One region of the Shewanella sp. SM95 genome, then DNA from elsewhere that is predicted to be linked to it. Evidence: predicted binding sites of a transcription regulator. Region 1 holds the regulator's gene; each other region holds the start of a gene.
The links. The regulator LexA, encoded in region 1, represses DNA repair genes until DNA is damaged. The targets are predictions, from matches to a motif close to TACTGTATNNNNATACAGTA.

Region 1 (8,218 bases):
TCCCGTCCACTTAGGTAGCCAGTAATAGGCCGCTGCCATGATGGAGAAAATCGCACCAGTCACGAGCACATAATGGAAATGTGCCACAACAAAATAAGTATCGTGGTACTGGAAGTCGGCGGGTGTAATGGCGAGCATTAATCCCGAAAAACCGCCAATAGTGAAGAGTATGATAAAGGCTACAGCAAACAGCATGGGCGTTTCGAAACTGAGTGAGCCGCGCCACATAGTGGCAACCCAGTTAAACACTTTCACTCCAGTTGGCACTGCAATCAACATAGTGCAATACATGAAGAACAGCTCGGCAAACACAGGCATACCTGTGGTGAACATATGGTGCGCCCACACGAGGAACGACAGAATTGCAATACTAGCCGTAGCATAAACCATGGATGCATAGCCAAATAAGGGTTTACGACTGAAGGCTGGGACTATGGCAGAGATGATGCCAAAGGACGGCAAGATCATGATGTAGACTTCAGGGTGGCCGAAGAACCAGAAAATATGCTGGAACATCACAGGATCGCCGCCGCCAGCCGCATCGAAGAAACTCGTGCCGAAAAACTTATCTGTCAGCACCATAGTCACTGCGCCAGCGAGTACGGGCATAACCGCGATCAGTAGGAATGCCGTGATAAGCCAAGTCCACACAAACAATGGTAACTTCATCCATGTCATGCCTGGCGCGCGTAAATTCACTATGGTCACAATCACGTTGATTGCGCCCATGATCGAACTTATCCCCATGATGTGAATAGAAAATACAAAGAGCGCCGTGCTATCTGGACTATAAGTTGTTGATAGTGGTGCGTAGAAGGTCCAACCAAAGTTAGGTCCGCCACCTTCCATAAATAGCGAACTGAGAAGGATAGTGAAGGCGAAGGGGAGTATCCAAAAACTCCAGTTATTCATCCGTGGCAGCGCCATATCGGGCGCCCCTATCATCATAGGGATCAGCCAGTTAGCGAGCCCTGTAAAGGCTGGCATTACCGCACCGAATACCATGATCAGCCCATGAACAGTTGTCATTTGGTTGAAAAAGTTGGGCTCGACCAATTGTAATCCAGGTTGAAAGAGTTCAGCGCGGATCACCATGGCCATAGCGCCACCGGTTAAGAACATAATGAAGCTGAACCATAAATACAAAGTACCTATGTCTTTATGGTTGGTGGTTAGCAGCCAGCGCATGATGCCCTTTGGCGCACCATGATGATGGTCATCATGGGCTGCGGTTTGATCTTGAGTCGTAGTGCTCATCATTATCCCCTACTGTCCATGACTTGCGATATCAGCAGGTTGCACTGTATCGCCGGTATTGTTATCCCAAGCATTGCGTTCATAGGTAATGACTGCTGCAAGTTGCTGTGGGCTAAGCTGTTTGCCAAATGCCTGCATAGCCGTGCCCGTTTTGCCGTGCATCACAATATCGATGTGATTGGCGACTGGTCCAATGGCGATAGCACTACCCACTAGCGCGGGGAAGGCGGGTGGTATTCCTGCACCTGTCACTTGATGGCAGGCAGCACAGAAGGTCGCGTAGACAGTTTCACCTTCGGCCATGAGGGCGTCATGGCTGAGTGTGGGGAGGCTTGCGGGATCGATTGCAGCTGAGACGTCTGCAGGTGCGGGTGTCGGAGTTGTACTGCTTGGTACCGCGGCGGATGTTTGTGCAGAATTGCCGTTCATGTACTCGTTGACGTCTTTGGCTTGCACTGCATCGCCAGTATTATTGCCCCAAGCATTCCGCTCGTAGGTAGTCACTGCCGCGATTTCTTGTGCGGTCAATTGCTTACTAAACGCTTGCATGGCAGTACCCGTTTTACCGTTGAGCACAATTTCAAGGTGACCGCTGAGTGGTCCCGTTGCAATCGGGCTACCTTTAAGGGGCGGAAATACGCCTTGCAACCCTTCACCATTGGGCTGGTGGCAGGCTGCGCAGTGCCCGAGGTAAACTTGTTCACCTTGAGTCATCAACTCTTCTTTACTTAGGGTTTGTGATAAAGCGGCTTGAGCGGCTTCAGCCGCAGCACCTGCGGCTTGTTTCTGCTCTGTTACCCAAGCCTCAAACTCGGCTTCAGGTAACGCTTGTACTACGATAGGCATAAAACCATGGTCTTTACCGCAGAGCTCGGCGCATTGACCACGGTAAATGCCGGGTTTGTCGATGCGAGTCCAAGCCTCATTGATAAATCCAGGGTTGGCATCTTTCTTAATTGCAAAGGCGGGTACCCACCAAGAATGGATGACATCCTCTGAAGTCATCAGAAAGCGGATTTTGCGGTTTATCGGTAGAACGAGCGGTTTATCGACTTCCAATAGATAGTTTTCACCCTTGGTTTCGGTGCCTTCAATTTGTGCTCTGGGTGTTGTCAGTATGCTATAAAAATCAATATCTTGATCGAAATAGCTGTAATGCCATTTCCATTGGGACCCCGTGACTTTTACGGTGAGATCGGCGTTGCTGGGATCTTCCATTGCGATTAAAGTTTTTGTCGCTGGAATCGCCATTAAGATCAAAATGATAAATGGCAGAATCGTCCAAGCGATTTCAACTTTAGTGCTTTCGTGAAAGTGGGACGCGACAGCGCCTTTGGATTTTCTGTGGTTGATCATGGCGTAAATCATGACGCCAAAGACCACTAGGCCTATTGCGCAGCAGATATACAAGATGGTCATGTGCAAGTGATAAACCTTGCCACTGATCTCGGTCACGCCAGGGGTCATGTTGAACCGCATGTCCGCGGCGGTCAACGGTGGTGCGAAAAGCACCACGAGTAAACAATACAACAATTGCTTCACAAGACTTCTCCTCTGCCAATTGCGAATAGCAACTACAAAGAAGAGCAACACAGTAAGTCTCAACTCTATGCAAACTCTTCAGTTCCCAAAAAAGCTTTTTTGACTTCAACGTGCGTTGGCGGCTGTTACTTTTAATCAAGTATTGTTACTGCTGGTAATTAGCCACGCTGGCACATACTGCTGAAATAAATCTGTTCTCTATTTTTAGTGGCGCTTCGAGTTCGATAAATACTCGATTCATTGACCACGGAAGGTGATATATCACCACCGACTTAACCAACCATACTTGCTGTTTAAATATTGATCAAGATCACTTATTTATCTAATTATCTGAAAAATTGCCAAAAAAAAGCCTCACATTCATAGGTGAGGCGGCTTTCAAGGTAAAAAATTAAATGAATATTTAATGTACAGCGCTAAAAAAAGATTGCTGACCGAAGAGATTGCCTTGCTCAATGCGTACGTCGGCATGTAAGTGACTGTTTACGTCTTCAAGCACTATACCCATAGCTCGGGCACTTTTAGCCACGATTTGTAGGCGTCGATTATCCCGCGCATCTAATGATTGAGTCCAAGTAATGACTGCACTGGACGTACCACTTGTTAGGGCTTTTTCCATCGCCCACAGGGTTTCGACTTCATCTTTAGCATGTACCAGCAAAACTCTATCCATACGCACACCTGCGCTAGCGAGTGTTTGCTTGTAGCCAATACTTGGAGGGTTGATGAGCACTAACCAACGGCCCTGTTGGCTTAACTGAGCGAGTTGTGCACTCAGATGAATTAATTCTTGGCGACCTTGAGTCTTGGTTGGCATACAGGCGATAGGCGCATGGTGCCAGTCATAGTCGGCATCACGGACTTCATCGAGCCACAAGCCCGGATGGCGGGGGGCATTGCCAAGTAGTTTATTCATAGCCAATCTCCATTACGGATCACACCGACGGCGAGTCCTTCAATTGTTAAACTTTGGAAGCCTAAATCCACTTTAATCGGGGAGTAATCTTCATTTTCGGCATGTAGATAGACTACATTACCTTTTTTTTCGAAACGTTTAACAGTGACATCGTCATCGACTCTAGCGACAACCACTTGACCATTTCTAGCTTGTTCTACTTTATGAACTGCCAGCAAATCACCTTCGAGAATACCGATATTTTTCATGCTGTCGCCCTTTACTCGCAGTAAAAAATCGGCGGCGGGATGAAACATGCTTGGGTCGACTTGGTAGTACTGTTCAACATGTTCTTGGGCGAGGATAGGTTCACCCGCGGCCACTTGGCCGATGAGCGGTAAACCTGTTTCAGTCAAATCTTCGATTTCCGCAGGCAGACGAATGCCTCGAGATGTGCCTGGCATGATCTCAATGCAGCCCTTTTTTGCCAACGCTTTAAGATGTTCTTCAGCCGCATTGGCGCTCTTAAAACCTAAACGGGTTGCGATTTCTGCCCGAGTGGGTGGCATGCCAGTATCGGCAATATTTCGTTTAATTAGCTCTAAAATTTCAGCTTGGCGTGGCGTCAAAGGTCTCATGGTGTTTCCTGTTTTTCTATACAGTTACTGTTAGTATATACAGTATTATTTGCAGCGCAAGTATTAACCACTTTTTAGCTATGTTGGAGAGAATTAGCGAATATTGCCCATAGTCTGGTATTCTATCGGGCTAGTAAACGCACTTAATTGCATAAGAATAATGCCTAAACACGACTCTCTTTGGTTGAAATCATTACGTTGGATCCAAAAACACTTAGTGCACACTATTGTGGTGCCTCAGGATCCCTTTGCCGATCTGAATCTGGATGCTTCCAGACCCCTTGTTTATGTGATGAAAACAGAATCCCTCAGTGACATCGCTGCTTTGAGCGAAATAACGGCTAAGTTAGGCTTACCAAGCCCTTATGAGCCTCTAGTGGCTAATGGTGTGACTGCGCCTCGGGTTGTCTGTCTTCAAGGACGTAAGCCACTGTTTGGCGAACGTGCTGGTAATGAGCCTTTCCTCGAATGCTTTATGCGTTTGTTAGCCGTGCATAAGGAACGTCCTGAATTGGATATTCAACTGGTGCCCGTGAGCTTGTATTGGGGTCGCACGCCAGGGAAAGAAGACGACACTATGAAGGCGGCCGTATTTGAGCGGGAAAACCCGACTTGGTTGCGCAAGTGCTTGATGATTCTGTTCTTAGGTCGACATAACTTCGTGCAGTTTTCGAATGCCGTATCCCTGCGTTACATGGCTGACGAACATGGCACCGACATGGGGATTGCCCATAAGTTAGCACGGGTTGCGCGCGTGCATTTCCGTCGTCAACGTAAGGTAATGACAGGGCCTGTGCTGCCAAACCGCCAAGCACTGTTTCATTCGTTACTCAAATCTGAGTCGCTGCGCAAAGCGATTCAAGAAGAAGCCGCCAGTAAAAAGATTTCTGAGACCCAAGCGCGCGAGACGGCTATTGAGTATCTCGATGAAATCGCTGCCGATTACTCAGACAGTTTAGTGCGTATTGCCGAGCGTTTTTTAACTTGGCTGTGGAACAAGCTTTACAGCGGGATCAACATTAAAGGCGCCGAGCAAGTTCGGCAGTTACACCACGATGGCCACGAGATTGTTTATGTGCCTTGCCATCGCAGCCACATGGATTACCTGCTGTTATCGTATATTTTGTATTATCAAGGCATGGTTCCGCCGCACATTGCTGCCGGCATTAACCTCAATTTCTGGCCCGCGGGACCTATGTTCCGTCGCGGTGGTGCCTTCTTTATCCGCCGTAGTTTTAATGGCAATAAGCTGTACACCGCAGTATTTCGTGAGTATTTAGATCAGCTGTTTGCTAAAGGTTATTCGGTGGAATACTTCTCCGAAGGTGGCCGTTCACGTACTGGCCGTCTGTTGGCGCCGAAAACTGGCATGATCGCCATGACGATGAACAGTGTGCTGCGCGGTATCGAGCGTCCAGTCACGCTAGTGCCTGTGTATTTAGGCTATGACCATGTGATGGAAGTGGCGACGTATCATAAAGAGTTAAGTGGTAAGAAAAAGAAAAAAGAATCTGTGTGGCAGGTGTTTGGTGCGATTCGCAAACTTGGTAATTTCGGCCAAGGTTATGTGAACTTTGGCGAGCCGATTACTCTGCAAAACTTCTTAAATGAGCGCGCGCCAAACTGGCGTACTGAGTTGGCCGATGATCCTGAGCAAAAACCAAGCTGGTTAACGCCAGCGGTAAACGTGCTGGCGAATCGAGTGATGACGAATATTAACGATGCGGCGGCGGCGAGTTCGGTGACCTTGACGAGTTTAGTGTTGTTGGCCACAGATCAAAATGCCTTAGAGCGCAGTCTGCTGGAACGTCAGCTTGATCTGTATCTGACTCTACTCAAAAAAGTGCCTTACACTACTTATACTTCGGTTGCCGAAGGTGATGGTAAGCATTTAGTGCAGCAAGGTTTAGAGCTGAACAAGTTTGTTGTTTGCGCCGATCCTTTAGGTGAAATTGTGTCTATCGAGACGAGTCAGGCAGTGTCTATGACTTACTATCGTAACAATATCATCCACTTATTTATTGTACCGTCATTAATTGCGAGTTGTTTAACGCATAATGAGCAGATCCCGCGTCAGCAAGTTGTGTCAATCGTTGCCGATTTTTATCCACTGCTGAAAGCCGAACTCTTCATGGGCATTAAGGATGTACCTGCCTATGTCAATCAAGTGCTGGATTTCTTCATTGAACAAGGGTTAGTGGTTGAGACTGATACCTTAACTGTCGTGCCTGAACACACTAGCCAACTATTATTGTTAGCCAGTTCAGTGAGCGAAACTCTGCAACGCTATGCCATTATCTTCAATCTGTTAGCGAACAGACCTAAGATGGAGCGCTCAGAACTTGAGTCTGAGAGTCATCTACTTGCCCAGCGTTTAGGCGCTTTGCATGGCATTACTGCGCCAGAGTTCTACGATAAGAAACTTTACGGCACCTTGAGCGTTAAGCTCAAAGAATTGGGATATCTAGCGGATAACCAAGATAAGTCCAATATCAATCGCATACGAGATCAAGCCAATAGCTTATTACGTCCGTCAGTGAAACAAACGATAGTGGCGAGTGTCACCGCGGAGCATACAGTTTAATGGCAAATCATATGAATGCGGCTAAGCATAAGCCCGCAGGTAAGTCCTTGCTCGGCGGCGCCATGATTATTGCTGGCACGACCGTAGGTGCTGGGATGTTTTCTCTGCCCGTGGTCGGTGCAGGTATGTGGTTTGGCTATTCGATTTTAATGTTATTGGGCATTTGGTTTTGCATGTTGATGTCGGGCTTATTGCTACTCGAAACCAATTTGCATTTCGAACCGGGTGCTAGCTTCGATACTTTAAGCAAGCAAACCTTAGGGCAGTTTTGGCGGATAGTGAACGGCGTTTCCATCGCGTTCGTGCTGTATATTTTGACCTATGCCTATATCAGCGGCGGTGGCTCGATTGTGAATCACAGCTTGCAGGGCATGGGAATTGAGTTACCGCAAAGTGTGGCAGGGCTAGTGTTTGCCATAGTATTGGCGAGCATAGTGTTGATCAGCACTAAGGCCGTGGATCGCATTACCACGATTATGCTCGGCGGTATGATCATTACCTTCTTCCTCGCGATCGGCAATTTATTGATCGAAATTGATGTGACTAAGTTGCTCGAACCCGATGGTAATAACAGCTTTTCACCTTATCTGTGGGCGGCGCTGCCCTTTGGTCTCGCCAGTTTTGGTTACCATGGTAACGTTCCCAGCTTAGTGAAGTATTACGGCAAAGATTCCTCCACCATTATCAAGGCGATTTTCGTCGGCACCTTTATCGCACTGGTGATTTATGCCTGTTGGTTAGCGGCAACTATGGGCAATATTCCCCGCAGCCAGTTTATCGACATTATTGCCCAAGGCGGCAATATGGGTGTGTTGGTGGGCGCTTTGTCTGAGGTGATGGCGAGTAGCTGGTTAAACAGTATGTTGACCTTGTTTGCCAACTTGGCTGTGGCTTCATCTTTCTTAGGGGTGACCTTAGGTTTGTTCGATTATCTCGCCGATTTGTTTGGTTTTGATGATTCACGCTCTGGCCGAATGAAAACCGCGTTAGTGACCTTTGTGCCGCCAACGATTTTAGGATTACTGTTTCCCGATGGCTTCTTGGTGGCGATTGGCTTTGCGGCATTAGCGGCAACTGTATGGGCGGTAATTGTCCCGGCGCTGATGGCCTATAAATCGCGGCAGTTGTTCCCCGATAGCACAGGTTTTAGAGTGATAGGCGGTACACCGCTGATTATTCTTGTGGTGTTATTTGGCATAGTCACGGGTGCATGTCATCTGCTCGCGATGGCAAATTTACTGCCGCAATATTCCTAATTTGTTGTGATGATTTAAGCCCTCCATGTGAGGGCTTTTTTGTCTT
Region 2 (8,218 bases), on a different contig from region 1:
GAAGTGCCGCCGAACTTTTTCACAAAAAGCTTGCTACCACTAAGCTTTCGTTTTTGGGGCACAGCAACCTCTTAAGCTAGACGCTCAGTAATCCAAGGTAATACTTGAGCCAATGCCGCATCCAGATTTTCTGGCTGGCTACCGCCCGCTTGAGCCATATCAGGACGACCACCGCCTTTACCGCCCACTTGTGCAGCGACCATAGCGACTAGCTCACCCGCTTTGACTTTACCGATCAGATCGTTACTCACACCCGCGATCAGGTTAACTTTCCCTTCCTGCGCGGTACCAAGAACGATAATGGCCGATTTCAATTTCTGTTTTAATTCATCTTGCAAGCCACGTAATGAACTTGCCTCAACGCCGTCTAATTTTTTGATCAGTACGTTAACGCCATTAACTACAACGGCATCGCCCACTAAGTCTGCACTCGCTGCGGCCGCTAGCTTATCTTTCAGCTGCGCCATTTCTTTTTCGAGTTGCTTCATCTTATCGAGCTGCGCTTTTAACTTAGCAACCACTGAGTTGGCATCGCCTTTCAATAAGGCTGCAGCTTCTTCCAGTTCAGCTTGTTGCTGCGCCACAAAAGCCATAGCGGCAGCACCAGTCACGGCTTCGATGCGACGTACACCCGCTGCAATGCCCGCTTCAGAGGTGATTTTGAATAAGCCGATGTCGCCAGTGCGGCCCACATGGGTGCCGCCACACAATTCGATAGAGAAATCGCCCATAGTCACAACACGCACTTGTGAATCATATTTCTCACCAAAGAGTGCCATAGCGCCTTTCTCTTTAGCTTCATCTATGCCCATTTCAGCGGTTTTAAGTTCATGGTTACGACGAATTTGAGTGTTAACTAATTCTTCAACTTCTTTTAATTCAGCAGCTTTTACGCCTTCGAAATGGGAGAAGTCAAAACGTAAACGCTCAGGATCAACCAAAGAACCTTTTTGCGAGACATGAGTACCGAGCACTTGACGCAGTGCGGCATGCAGTAAATGCGTAACAGAATGGTTTAACTGAGTACGGTGACGCAGTTTTTTGTCCACTTTCGCTTCAATAACTTGGCCAACGCTCAAGCTACCTGTAGCCAAAACACCTTGATGGCCCGTTGCTTGACCATACTTTTGCGTATCGTTTACCGTAAACTCAATACCGTTTGCAACCAATTGGCCTTTATCGCCTACTTGACCGCCAGATTCAGCGTAGAAAGGTGTTACATCGAGCACGACAACGGCTTCATCACCCGCTTTGATCGCCGTCACTGACTCACCATTTTGATAAATCGCGGTGACCTTAGCTTGACCCGCTAATTCGGTATAACCACTAAATACAGTTTCAGCATCAATTTTCAGCGCAGCGTTATAATCTGCACCAAAGTTACCGGCAGCTTGTGCGCGGCTACGTTGTTCAGCCATGGCGACTTCGAAACCTGCCTCATCGACAATGATGTTGCGCTCGCGACATACGTCAGCGGTCAAATCCATTGGGAAGCCATAGGTGTCATACAGCTTAAATACGGTTTCGCCGTCTAAGGTGTCACCTTTCAACTCGTTTAAGGCCGTATCTAAAATACCTAAACCACGTTCAAGCGTACGAGCAAATTGCTCTTCTTCCGCTTTCAGTGCTTTTTCAACAATCGCTTGAGTCTCAGCTAACCCTTTTGCTGCATCGCCCATCACCGCAATCAAAGACGGAACCAGCTTGTAGAAGAAAGCTTCGGTCGCACCTAACTTGTTACCATGGCGAACTGCGCGGCGAATAATACGGCGCAGCACATAACCACGGCCTTCGTTCGACGGCATAACGCCATCGGCAATTAAAAATGCACATGAACGGATATGATCGGCAATGACTCGCAGCGACTTTTCAGATAAGTCACTAACACCAATGACCTCTGCGGCTTTAGCAATCAAAGTACGGAAAATATCGATTTCGTAGTTAGAATGTACGCCCTGCATAATCGCAGCAATACGCTCAATCCCCATGCCTGTATCAACCGAGGGCTTAGGCAAAGGTAACATTTCACCCGATGCTTGACGGTTGTACTGCATGAAAACGATGTTCCAGATTTCGATGAAACGATCACCATCTTCTTCCGGACTGCCAGGACGTCCGCCCCAAATATGATCACCATGATCATAAAAAATCTCAGTACATGGACCACAAGGACCGGTATCACCCATTTGCCAGAAGTTATCTGACGCAAAGGCGGCACCTTTATTGTCACCGATACGTATGATGTTCTCGGCAGCGACACCAATTTTTTTATTCCAGATTTCAAAGGCTTCATCATCTGTCTGATAAATAGTGACGCACAGACGTTCCTTAGGCAGCTTTAACGTTTCAGTTAAAAAAGTCCAACCCAAACGAATCGCTTCTTCTTTGAAATAATCTCCAAAACTGAAGTTACCTAGCATTTCGAAAAAGGTGTGATGACGTGCTGTGTAGCCAACGTTATCCAAATCGTTATGTTTACCACCAGCGCGTACACAACGTTGAGCAGTGGTCGCACGCGTATAATTGCGTTTGTCCATGCCAAGAAACACGTCTTTGAACTGGTTCATGCCTGCATTGGTAAATAAAAGTGTGGGATCGTTGCCTGGCACTAATGAACTACTGTCCACAACTTGATGACCATTGCTGCGGAAAAATTCGAGGAAAGCGCTTCTGAGCTCTGCTGTAGTTTGATACATGAAATCATCCTGAATTGGGTAAGCATTACCAGCTACGCCTTAGGCTAGCCGTATTTCTATTTGCCCAGCATTATAAGCAGACTAAGGAAGGACGACCAGTCTTGATTGGTGATATACACATCAGGAATTTAATATTTTAGCGTGAATCGCCCACACCAGAGTCACTAGAAGCAAAACGACAGGATAAAGCACAAATAAAGACGGCGTAAGTTTATCGCGGCACGGACAATATTTAAGCAAGTGAGTCTAATGTGAAGTACGAAATGGACAATACCCATTGATGATATTTAGATGAGCTTTTACAGTCTTAGCTCCAAATTTAATAATCTTCATCGAGATCATTGGGATCTGAATCTAGTGCGTAAGTGATTTGATCGTACCTAAAGCCTTGGCCCATTAAAAAACGCACTCGTTTGGCCTTTTCCTTTGCGATGAGATCCCGAGCTTTAGAGCCCTTCACTTCTGTCACACGGGGAATGCCGTATTTTTTGGTGGCTTTATCTTTTGCTAGCTCAAACCAATCACAATCACAATTAACCAAAGCGGCTTCAATGCAGTCTTTAGATAAGCCTTTCTGTGCGATTGCTTGGCGGATGCGTATTGCACCGTGGCCTCGACTGATGTGGCTTCGCACCAACAGTTCGGCATAACGAGCATCATTAATAAAACCGGAGGATTCGCAAGCATCGAGTACAGGTTCGATATCGTTAAGTTCGAAACCTTTTTCGAGCAATTTATCGCGGATTTGTAAACGGGAATAATCGCGGCGCGCTAACAGCGCGACCGCAATTTGATGGGCTGACTGACTCAGAATACTTCGCCTGTCTCTAAATCAATATTGTCCTCAGTACTATCATCAGCTTTGGCAGCCAAGGCACTCGGATTACTCAAAAGCAACTCACGTAGCGTCTTGTCAATTTCAGCCGCAATAGCTGGGTTTTCAGTCAGATATTTGCCAGCATTAGCACGACCTTGGCCGATTTTATCACCTTTATAGCTGTACCAAGCACCCGCTTTTTCAATCAACTTATGGGCTACGCCTAAGTCAACTAACTCACCAGTACGGTTAATACCTTGGCCATAAAGGATTTGGAACTCAGCCTGCTTAAACGGCGCTGCAACCTTGTTTTTCACCACTTTAACGCGAGTTTCGTTACCGACCACTTCATCGCCGTCTTTAATGGCACCAGTGCGGCGAATGTCTAAACGAACAGAAGCATAAAACTTCAGCGCATTACCACCGGTTGTAGTTTCTGGGTTACCGAACATCACACCAATCTTCATCCGAATTTGGTTGATGAAGATAAGTAAGGTGTTAGATTGCTTTAAGTTACCCGCAAGTTTACGCATAGCTTGGCTCATCATACGCGCCGCTAGGCCCATGTGAGAATCACCAATTTCGCCTTCGATTTCAGCTTTAGGCGTTAATGCCGCCACTGAGTCGACTACGATAACGTCAACAGCACCTGAGCGAGTTAAAGCATCACAAATCTCAAGCGCTTGCTCGCCGGTATCCGGTTGCGAACACAGCAGGTTATCAATATCTACGCCCAATTTTTTAGCATAAATAGGGTCTAGTGCATGCTCTGCATCGATAAAGGCACAGGTTTTGCCTTCACGTTGCGCTGCCGCAATCACTTCTAAAGTCAGTGTTGTTTTACCTGATGATTCAGGACCATAGATCTCAACGATACGACCCATTGGCAAACCGCCAGCACCTAAAGCAACGTCCAGAGACAGAGAACCAGTAGAAATGGTCTCAACATCCATAGAGCGATCTTCGCCCAGCTTCATGATGGAGCCTTTACCAAATTGTTTCTCAATTTGGATCAATACCGCAGCAAGTGCTTTCTCTTTATTTGGATCGACCTTCATTCCTGTTCCCTCATCAAGACAAGCATTAAGCTGTCAAAAGTGATATTCAATTTACAAACGGGTAATTCAAAAAGCCGTGCTTTTTGTCTTAATTCTGCTGACTAGTATACTGTACAATCATACAGTATCAAGACCTGTGACTGAATTATTTTTAGCTGATAGGATTTTTAATATGGCCAAGGTTTTAGCGAATATCAAATCAGATAATAGCTCCCTTTGATCAATATCCATCGTTAAGGGCTCAATTTTCGCTAAATTATTGCTAAGATTGGCGCAACAAATTTTGCGTGGTCTTTTTAGCTGAAAATTGTACAGCAGTCTTCCGCTTCCATAGCGCTTAATCACCCTTAACCACACAAACTGTATCGCCTTTAGGCAGTCACAACGGACGATAACGATTTAATGAATGTAATTGATACCGATGATTTAGAAAAACATACTCCTATGATGCGTCAGTACTTGACGATGAAAGCAGAACATCACGATATGTTGCTGTTTTATCGCATGGGTGACTTCTACGAGTTGTTTTATGACGATGCTAAACGCGCTTCTGAGCTATTAGGCATTTCACTCACTGCGCGCGGTAAAAGTGGTGGCGATCCTATTCCGATGGCGGGACTTCCTTACCATGCTGTGGAAGGCTATCTTGCAAAATTAGTTCAAATTGGTCAATCAGTTGCGATTTGCGAACAGATTGGCGATCCCGCGACATCTAAAGGGCCCGTAGAACGTAAAGTGGTGCGAATTGTCACACCAGGCACCTTAACCGACGAAGCGTTGCTACAAGAACGCCAAGACAATCTGTTAGCCGCGGTTTATCAAGGTAAAGTCGGTTTTGGTTATGCCACATTAGATGTTTCATCCGGACGTTTTGTGATTGCAGAGCTCGACACGCGAGAGTCATTAGAAGCGGAATTGCAACGCACTAATCCCGTTGAAATCCTCTACAGTGAAGACTTTGGCGAACTAGGTCTACTTAACGGTTTTAAAGGTAAACGTCGTCGCCCTGAATGGGAATTTGATTACGATACGAGTATCAAGTTACTACTGGCCCAGTTCGGCACTAAAGACTTACATGGTTTTGGTATCGCAGATGCACGTTTATCACTGCAAGCTGCGGGTTGCTTGATGCAATATGTCAAAGACACACAGCGCACGGCACTGCCCCATATCAATGCCATTATCCGCTTCAATCAAACCGATAGCATAGTACTCGATGCGGCAACTCGCCGAAATCTAGAACTCACTCAAAACCTTGCCGGTGGCCGCGATAATACCTTAGCCGCAGTATTAGATAACACGGCAACGCCTATGGGCAGTCGTATGTTACAACGCTGGATCCATCAGCCGCTGCGAGATCCTAAGCAAATCAAGGCGCGCCAACAGGCGGTGACTGAACTCCTCGATACCGCAGCCCATGAAGGTTTGCATGAGCAGTTAAAGGCACTTGGCGATATCGAACGTATCATGGCAAGGTTAGCCCTGCGCACTGCCCGTCCAAGGGACTTTGCACGTTTACGTCAAGCTCTGGGCTTATTGCCTGAATTACAACAGAGTTTAAGTACACTAAGCGCGCCGCACACGACTCAATTGCGTCAACACTTAGGCGAGTTCCCCGCTGAGCAAGCCCTACTTGAGCGCGCGATAGTCGATAATCCACCTATGCTTATCCGCGATGGCGGGGTGATCCGTGAAGGCTACAACAGCGAACTAGATGAATGGCGCGGTCTGAGCGAAGGAGCGAGTGATTACTTAGTACAACTTGAAGCCAGAGAAAAAGAACGTACTGGCATCAATACACTTAAAGTCGGCTATAACCGCGTACACGGCTATTACATCGAAGTAAGCCGCCTGCAATCCTCACAAGTACCGCTCAATTATCAACGCCGCCAAACACTTAAGAATATGGAGCGTTATATCACGCCCGAACTTAAGGAATACGAAGAAAAAGTCCTCTCGAGCCAAGGTAAAGCGCTGGCACTCGAAAAGCAGTTATGGGAACAGTTATTCGATCTTATTCTGCCGAAATTACATGAATTACAGTCTTTTGCTAGAGCAGCGGCTGAGCTTGATGTACTGAGTAACTTTGCCGAGCGTGCCGAAACCTTAGGCTACACTTGTCCAGAGCTGAGCCAAGATATCGGCGTACAGATAGAGGCTGGTCGCCACCCAGTGGTGGAGCGTGTTAGCCAAACGCCGTTTATCGCTAACCCAGTGACCTTGCACAATCAAAGACGTATGTTGATTGTCACCGGACCCAACATGGGCGGTAAATCGACCTATATGCGCCAAGTCGCCTTGATTACACTAATGGCCCATATTGGTTGTTTTGTTCCAGCAGATCGCGCCCTGATTGGCCCGATTGATCGCATCTTTACCCGTATTGGCGCATCAGACGATCTGGCCTCTGGCCGCTCAACCTTTATGGTCGAAATGACTGAAACGGCCAACATCCTGCACAATGCCACTGCCAGTAGTTTAGTGTTAATGGATGAAATCGGCCGTGGAACATCCACCTATGATGGTTTATCGCTAGCTTGGTCGGCGGCGGAATATTTAGCCCAGCAAGTCGGGGCTATGACCCTATTCGCCACCCATTATTTTGAATTAACTCAATTGCCTGAGCTAATGACAGGCGTGTATAACGTGCACCTTGATGCCATAGAGCACGATGATACCATCGCCTTTATGCATGCGGTACAGGAAGGTGCAGCCAGTAAAAGCTACGGCTTACAAGTTGCGGCACTTGCTGGCGTGCCAAACAAAGTGATTAAAGCAGCGAAACATAAATTGCAGCAATTGGAGAGTCGCGATCACCAACCAGAAGGAACGAGGACGCCCATTCAAAGCTTACTCGCTTTACCTGAACCGGTTGAAAATCCAGCTTTGACTAAATTAAGTAGCATTAATCCCGATAACTTAACGCCAAAACAGGCGCTTGATTTGCTCTATGAACTGAAACGCTTGAGCTAGACATCAGGTGATCTAAATAAAAGCCTAAAAATAACAACGCCCACTCTATAGTGGGCGTTTTACTTTATGGCGTGATCTCACACTAAGTGCATTTCCTGGATAGCTTCTCTGAAAGGCACCAGAAGACAGATATTAGTTTCTAAATAAAGCTTCAACAGATAAACCTTGAGAACCCAATAAATCACGTAAGCGTTTTAATGCTTCCACTTGGATTTGACGAACACGTTCACGGGTTAAACCAATTTCAGCCCCCACATCTTCAAGCGTAGAAGGTTCATAACCTAACAAACCAAAACGACGGGCTAATACTTCTCTTTGTTTTGTGTTCAACTCGTTAAGCCATTTCACCACCGAGTTAGAGATGTCTTCATCTTGCACTTTATAGTCAGGGCCAACACTATCATCATCGGCCAATACATCTAATAATGCTTTCTCGTTATCGCCCCCCAAAGGCGTATCAACAGAGGTAATTTTTTCATTCAGCTTAAGCATGCGGCTCACATCAGAGCTAGAAACTTGCAGTTTTTCAGCAATTTCTTCCGCTGTAGGTTCATGATCCAGTTTTTGTGCTAATTCGCGGGCTGTGCGCAAGTATACGTTGAGTTCTTTAACAACATGAATCGGCAAACGAATAGTACGAGTTTGATTCATGATAGCGCGTTCAATCGTCTGTC
Region 3 (8,218 bases), on a different contig from region 1:
TGAGCCAGCCTAGGGGAACCAGTTTGCACGCCATTGATTAACTCGACTATTCGGGGTTAACCTTACCTTCAGTTACAAGCTCATCGCAACGTAACCTAGCTATAGCTTTACGTTCTCCCCTGTCTTTAATAGCGGTGAACTGGGAATACATGGCATCAACACAACCGTCGTATGTTTTCAAACTATCGTCAATAAATAACGACCATGCGACATATCCTATTATCGCGGTGAGAATAATTTTCTTCACCATAATTCCAACCTGTAATTAGCTGTGTTTGACCAATGTCTACTCTTTGAGAGATGTTCCCTCGACACCAGATATTGAAACACATTAATGGTATGAGGAAAAGTAAGTCAAATGAAGTTCTACTGAACTAAGTGTGCAATCGCCCTTAACATTAAAAGGGGCAAAGGCACGTTAACCCGATTTGGACAGATGCGAGATTACACTGAGTTTTGCCGTGCTTTAGCCTTCTTTTGATTGGCGATGATCCAGTTAAATACATCTTGCTTATTTGCTGGGCTGTAGTAGCTAAGATGGGGAACCGCCGCAACAAATGTATGTACACCATTGATGTCACAGTGGAATCCACGACAATTCCACTGTCCATGCAAAGATGGTTGAGGTGGTACTTCATCCCCTTTCAAAAATAAGGCTTTCAAAAACGCATAGGCAGAAATTTTATCGATGCCATAAGTAAGAATTAAACTTGGCTGAATGATTTTCAAAACTGCCTCATGTACAGGCCAACACAACCCAGCCAATCCAAAACACAAATCAGCAGCACTACGTGATGTTTTGAATATGATGTTGGATGCACACACCGTTCTTGGATCATCAATATCAATCCCTTTCAATAACTCAATAACACGTTTCTGAAGAGGCGCACCACACTTAGGATACTTAGATTGCCCGTTTTCCCAACTCTCATCATAGAAAGAGTTTTCATTTCGTTTCAGCATACGCTGAAGATGACTTCGAATCGTGTATGGTACGCCTGTATCTGGATTCGTTTGCCCACTACCACCTGGGTTTAAACCCAACAAGTAAACATCACCTTTTCTTAACGTTTCATGGGAGCTATAAACTACTTCCCCAATGTCGTCCAAGATGTGTTTGAGTGTGTTCTCAGCGAAGATTGGGAGTTGTTCTTTTTCAACCATGTTAGGCACTTCCTAATTAATATTCACTAGTGTCAAAGACACTTTGTGCCATAACAAAAAGTAGATCAACTAGCATGTGTCACAATGTGTGTTTCTTGTTGCTCTAAAGTCACATTAAGGAATAAACCTGTAAATCCATCTACTGCCAGATATCAACACTTTATCTCGGGCAGACAATGCCACTTGGTTGTGTATTGTGGGGTGAGCAACTCGCGGCGCATGGCCCATTTTTGCTCGATACCTTGGGCAGCAATGAATAAAGTGTCTGTGCCGTAACGTTGATTGATGCAATCAAGAGTCTTCATTAACGCGGGCTTGGCTTTTGAGACATTGAATAAATCTAACTGGCCATGCTGGGTACTGACCAAATCGATCAGGCCTACACCGACTTTATAATAACGTACGCCTGCACGGAAAAGTTGAGATGCTGCTTGTGTCATACCTTGAGTGAGTTCAATGCTGCAATCGGTGGCACAAGCAAAGTGCACTAAGGTTTTAAAGCCTGTAGGGCGTTCATCGTAGGGGGAGTTGCTGGCAAACAACAACATGGTTTTACAGCTAGAACCTTGCTTACGCGCTTTCGCTGCGGCAATCGCCACATGTTTACTTAAGGCTTGCAGTAAATCCTCATACTCGGTAATACGCTCGCCCACACTACGAGTCGAGAATATTTGCTTCTTATCCGCCCTCGCCTCGTCCCACACTTTGCACGCTTGCCCATTGAGTTCACGCACAGTGCGTTCTATTTCAATACTAAATTGCTTTCGCGCTAAACCTGCAGGGATTTTGGCTAAGTCATAGGCGGTTTTTACGTTCATCAATTCAAGTTTTTTGCTTATCCTGCGCCCAATGCCCCAGACGTCATTCACATTCATTGATTGTAAAATTGAAATCCGGTCTTGTTCATTATCGATAACACACACCCCCTGATAGCCAGGTAACTTCTTTGCCGCGTGATTGGCCGCTTTAGCCAGTGTGAGTGTTGAGCCGATACCGACACAAACCGGTAAACGTGTCTCTTTCCAAACCGCTTTTCGAATCAACTGGCCTTGGGTTTGTAAGCACTTAATGGCGGGGTAACAATTTTTAAAGGAGAGAAAGCTTTCATCAATCGAATAGACATGCTGCTCTGGTGCAAATCGGCCAATGATATTCATCATCTTTGCAGATAAATCGGCATAGAGCTCATAGTTACTTGAACAAACAATGACACCTAATTTCGTGCACAGGTCTTTGACTTGAAAGTATGGTGCAAACTTAGGAACGCCCCGTTCTTTCGCTTGCTTGTTTGCCGCTACAATGCAGCCATCATTGTTGCTCAACACAATCATTGGCTTACCACGCCAATCAGGTCTAAAAACCTGCTCGGCGCTGCAATAGAAACTGTTGGCGTCTACCAAGGCAAACATCAGATGTCCGCTAATAATGGACTTTGGCGATGACAACGAATTGAACGAATAACAACACCTTCAATCGTAAAATTATCGTAGTCGTGAATAGGCTGAGGTTGGTGCTGTTCATTCGATGACAGCAGCATGCGATGCGTTTTATCAAGGATTTTACATACAAATTCACCGTTGAAATTGGCAACAATCACATCACCATGACGCGCGGTTTCCTGGCGGTCAACAATCAGTAAATCGCCATAAAAAATGCCTACGCCCTGCATTGAGTCACCTTTTGCGACACCAATAAAAGTCGCGCTGGGATGCACAACTAACAGCTCATCAAGGCTGAGACCCAGCTGACTATATTCAGCTGCAGGGCTTTCGAAGCCAGTAATACCGGCACTGGCATAGATGGAGATAATACGCATAGTCAACACCACTGTTTTTATATACAGTGATTATAGGCGTTGTTAGGTAACTGGCAAGAATTATTGTGATGTTTCGATGTAACACCATTGGTTCTTTTCTTTATCAAACCCCACGTCATAATTCACCGCGGTGGAGGCGTTTTTAGTTGAGTTTTTCTATAGATCTACACTTGGGGAATCCAGAGCAACCCCAAAATTGTTTCCCATTATTCTCACCACGCTTAGTTTCACGCAGAACCATTTCTGAACCACAACGCGAACATAGCTTTACTGGCTCTTTTGATGCGACCAGCTCTTTAATATGCTTTCGATGCTTAAAGTCTGTAACAACACCTCTTTTAAGTTTAGTATTATTTATAATATCAATGAGTTGAATGTACTCTGCATCCGAAAAAACAGGTTGATCGATCTGCTTGATGTAGTTTAAACAGCCTCGTGCATAGGTGACATTTTCAGGCATATCCGTTTTGAACGTACTGTCACCAATGAATACTATTATTGAGTGCATTTTTGATGGGTCTATGTTTAACAATGATTCCAGCGTTTTAACATGCTTGTAATTCTGATGAAGGGGATTCTGAAACTTAGAAGAGTGACGATAGATTTTCTGAGTCCACTGTTTTTGATTTTTTGAACCAAAAATCCAACCTTTCATGTTCTTAGTTTCGATCACGAAAACACCAAACTTAGATACTACAATATGATCGATTTGGGTCGTACCATCTTCAGTTAGCAAGGTAACGTCTTTTACCAACGTATAATCTAACGTTGGCAACTGTGCCAGTAGTTTGTTTACCAGAAATTCACCGAACACACCTTTAAACCACCGACTCTTAAAAAGCGAGATGATGAATAATAAAGGTATTAAATACCAAACTTGAACTAAAGCTTCCGACAGTAATCCGAATATATCCACGGAATTTCCTTATTCAACTAACGCCCGCCACAGGGGAGACTAGATACCTCCTGCGGCCCGATTAGCTGCTTTTATTTATGTGTTAGCTGCATAATACAACCTGCCTTCCTTATAAAGGGCTTATGGTTGATGTATTAACTCAGCCTTTGCCCAAACAAGCGATTCCTCGATTACCCTCAGAAACTCTTTGCCATTAAATCCCAATGGATACAAAGAATAAGGCTCTGAAGATAAATGAACAGGTTTAACTGATGCCATAGACAATGTAATTTCTTTCTCTTGATTACATAAATAATGAGCATTGTCAGCCAATGCAATCAAAAGCTCTTCAACGCTTACTTTCATAAAACCAGCGAAATAGTCATGATCAAACTCGAGTGAAGTATCAGCAATCAAACCTTTAACTTTTGGTGTTTCAACCGTTAAACCTAAAATTTGTCTAAGTTCTTTATTTATGCCAAGATTATCCTCAAACGCTTCAACTTTTTTCCTTACCTGTATACCAGCTTTACGTAATGTACGATCCCGGTAATGAAATATCTCAGAGTGAGTTGTACGGTAGTATGTTGATTTCACTTCAATGATAAAGACAATATTATCTATGACACAAATTAAATCAATCTCACCTGCTTCAATCCCACTTGGAGTACTTGCAGTATAATTTCGTATCACATTGAAGCCACGGCCTTCGAATGCATCACCTAACTGATTTTCTATTCTTGTTGTTTCGTCTTTTAATGAACTGCGCAGATTGGCAAAACGTCGAAGATTATTCACTGCACTCAGCGAACCATACTGTGTAGACATCAACCAAGGAAGTTGAACACAATGACTGCCGATTTTAAAAACTGGTTTTTCGTAAAGTGGTTGTATCTTTTCAAACTTCGATTGGCGTAATTCAATACTGAGCTTTTTCATATCAAGGCACCAAAACTCTAAAATAGCCTCAGCAGCCTTAATGCTCCCTTTAGGTAAGTCTTTGGAAACAGTCCAACCGACAATGTTATTAACTTTCTCTTTCCATAAAGACCAAGTTATAGGAAATCGATTTTGACCTATAGCGATCCCTTTTATTGCAACCATTCCAATGGCTTTTTGCCAATCACCTAGTTGAGCATGTTCATGATAGAACGATTCAATGTTCTCTTTGAAATAAAATACGACCATGAGCTCTAAAGATAGTAAAGCTTGGAATAAATTAACGTTAAACCCGTTATCGAGCTTAACAAACTCCTGAAAACCATATAGTTTCTGTAGTTCCAACTTACTTGCTAAGGCTTTTAAGTAAGCGATTTGATTGTTGTCATGGTGTTCAACAGAACCAATCTGTACACTGGCCATTCCTGCAGTAATAAATTCTTCCATTGCTATATTAAACCAGTAACCTTTAAGAAGTTGCTGTCTGTTCCCATTACGATCCCAATTATTAATTATACCTTCACCAAAACGCTCAAATATTAACCTTCCATTTGTTACTGAAAAATGTAATGAATCGTCAAAACAAAATGGATATACGCTTTGCGACAAAAACTCATCAAGTTCGACTTGTACTTGCATCAATTGACTAAACGTATTCAGTAATGAATCTGCAGCTGTACTGTCTTCATTAGATGGGAATACTAATGGGGCATGATACGCTTTTAATGATTTACCAATTTTATTATCATTCAGATGGAAGTCAGTATCTGGTGAATGTCTTAATTTCCAATGTATTAACTCCGTAAGCGCTCTCAACTTTGAGTTTACACTTATCACACCACCGTCAAATGATATGGTTTGTTCTATTTGATATTTGAAAAAATATACAGAAGAAAATGACAAAAACTCGAATAAAGATATACCTTTAAATGGTTTGCTGTACTTTGCTATCAGCCCTATTCTATCTTCGTGAGCTTGTTGGAATTGATGACATGTCTCAATCAAACCTTCAAGTATATTTGGGTATTGGCTCGATAGCTGGTTAATTTCATGCCACTTAGTATGCTCTTTCTTAAGTACTATCTCAGATCTTCTGATCGCCGTTATGATGGTTTTTGGCGATTTCGCTAATACCATTGAGATAAACTTAGGATTAGCAGCGATGTCCTGTGCAAAATAACGGGCTAAGGCTAGGATAAAATCCTCAGATTCAAACAGATGAGGTGGGAAATCATAAATGAATGTTGAATGCCAAAAGCAGTCTTCTCGATTAACAATCGACAAGCTTTTTTTAGCAGGCTTTCTATAGAGATAAACTTCTAGGACTTGCTGGTATGCAAATTCTTCATTCTGAAAGGCTTTGAATTGCAAAAAAAGCTTTTCAAAATAATTCTGTTTACGGTCTAACATCAAGGCATCCTTTCACAATATTATTAGGTAGAGATATCAAATAATTACCTTATTCATTAGGCTTAATCTGAAAATAGACGACTCAAGTTACTTTTGTAGTTACTCCAGAATTCAGATAATAACTGGGACACTCTAATTGAGTCGTAGAAGAAGCCAACTACTGAAAGTAGTACGCTTTATCTCGCCAAAGTAAAAGAGTATCACTATGAATTATCAGCAGTTGACCGAAGCAAGACGATACCAGATTTCCGAGCTTTTTAGGCTTTTAGAACAGGGCTTTTTGTACTGGTCAACTCAAACTGGACACTTTTAATTGAGAATTTTCAAATCTACAGGCGGCTGTTCACAATTAGCAGAATGAAGTCAGCTCCATGCTGTGCAGTAATATGCCTATCTACAATCAGCAAGTCACCATCATAAATCCCCTCAGTCAGCATCAAATCCCCCCTCGGTAATCTCCACATACGAAGCGCTAGGATGCTGCACAAGTCGCACGTCAAGACTTAAGCTCAGCTGCAAGTGTCTCAAAACCACTGATCCCAGCATGCGCAGAGACTGTAATAAAGGGAAGAATATGCCCCTTAGAATACTGTATATAATCGCAGTAACCATATACAGTACTAACCGGTTAGCAAATTTTGAATGATTTAGTTATCAGTTAACTGATTTTGGGATAAACCTAGAACGAATCGATATGCCTTGGCGGTGCGCTCTGATGTAATCAAACTAAAGGTTGGTTTCTTACTTCACTACTCTCTACTTTAATAGCGACTCACTTAGCAATAGAGGCAAAATATCGGCCCATTCAACAAAGATCAAAGGATCACAAAATCGATCTGTCGAAGTTGGTATATCCGAGCATACCTATTTTTTGAGCTTCTGAGAAAGTAAGGAGAATAATTATTTATAATCAACACCATATATAGCGTTCAAAATTATGAACGCCCCCTAAAAGCCCGTTAATAAAACAACAACCAAGCCCTCTAAAATCCTCATATGTAGTGAAGCACTGCGCGTCACTGCCCCCGCAATCAACCGCGCCGGAAGGACCCGCGATGATAATGGTTCGCATCTACAACGAGTTGAGAGTGATTCTCATCATCATAAAGTGTCGCATTCGGTTTCAATCAAACCGTGAGCATAGACGAGACACAAAATCCGCCCATCAGAAAGTCTAAATTCATTATAATTGCACATGATCATCGCTCCCTTTCTATCCATGCAGGATGACTAATATAGGTAAAGTGGCACTCGGTTAAAATGAGCCTAGGCCTAGACAGCGCTATTCACCTAAAACCGTCTAAAACCTTGGCTTTTACCCTCTTCACCCTATCGCTAACAATTAACACTAAAGCAACAAATACGCGCTATTGCATCCTCCACTAGGGTTGATGCAACGACTCGTCTGTAGCCTTACTGCTGCATGGGCTAGAGCGCTCCCAACTTTTTGAGGCTATCTAGGGATTATCTAGGCCGCATCCAAAAACGGTTGAACCATATTGGTGCAACACGCTGAACAACGCCCATTGAATAGAAACATATCAATAACAATTCAGATTAAGGCAGCATGAGCCTAAAAACGCGTTCAATCACCCAAAAACAGTGTGCAGATCATCCCAGTTCGCCTGCTTTCGATGACTAAAAACGGGGAGCGGATAACACCTTCGCAGGATGAGGCCGCGACCGAAACAGTGAGCCGAATAGAAGGATCCATTTAGGCGCCATCAATTCACCCAGAACTACCAAAAAACTCACCTTTTGCCCTACCCTTTACGCCCTTCAAGTGTTAACACAACAGCAACAAAAGCGAGCCGTTGCATCCTCCTGTAGGGTTGATGCAACGGTATGCCTGTAGCCCAGCTGCCACATGGGTTTGAGTGCTCCCAACTTTTTGAGGGGATCTAGGGATTATCTAGGCCGCATCGAAGAACTGTTGAAGCATAATGGTGTGCTCCCCCCTATCAGAACGAAACATACCATTAACAACTAAGATG

Region 2: a site for LexA is predicted at 4,679-4,698, ahead of recA (recombinase RecA). Genes of this name have one in related genera too.
Region 3: a site for LexA is predicted at 2,990-3,009, ahead of L5M29_RS13590 (LexA family protein). Genes of this name have one in related genera too.

The regions. Positions count from the first base shown of each region.
Region 1 covers NZ_JAKKSE010000014.1:88,319-96,536, reverse strand. Annotated here, with positions in the region: gene ctaD (cytochrome c oxidase subunit I) at 1-1,257, opposite strand, end outside; gene coxB (cytochrome c oxidase subunit II) at 1,267-2,799, opposite strand; gene L5M29_RS15345 (cell division inhibitor SulA) at 3,203-3,715, opposite strand; gene lexA (transcriptional repressor LexA) at 3,712-4,332, opposite strand; gene plsB (glycerol-3-phosphate 1-O-acyltransferase PlsB) at 4,493-6,916, shown strand; gene mtr (tryptophan permease) at 6,916-8,172, shown strand.
Region 2 covers NZ_JAKKSE010000004.1:188,185-196,402, reverse strand. Annotated here, with positions in the region: gene L5M29_RS07700 (aspartate kinase) at 1-62, opposite strand, end outside; gene alaS (alanine--tRNA ligase) at 72-2,696, opposite strand; gene L5M29_RS07690 (regulatory protein RecX) at 3,016-3,486, opposite strand; gene recA (recombinase RecA) at 3,504-4,571, opposite strand; gene mutS (DNA mismatch repair protein MutS) at 4,974-7,544, shown strand; gene rpoS (RNA polymerase sigma factor RpoS) at 7,677-8,218, opposite strand, start outside.
Region 3 covers NZ_JAKKSE010000011.1:137,393-145,610, reverse strand. Annotated here, with positions in the region: gene L5M29_RS13605 (hypothetical protein) at 47-250, opposite strand; gene L5M29_RS13600 (uracil-DNA glycosylase family protein) at 445-1,164, opposite strand; gene L5M29_RS13595 (Y-family DNA polymerase) at 1,317-2,573, opposite strand; gene L5M29_RS13590 (LexA family protein) at 2,573-2,980, opposite strand; gene L5M29_RS13585 (NERD domain-containing protein) at 3,123-3,896, opposite strand; gene L5M29_RS13580 (nuclease-related domain-containing protein) at 4,017-6,224, opposite strand.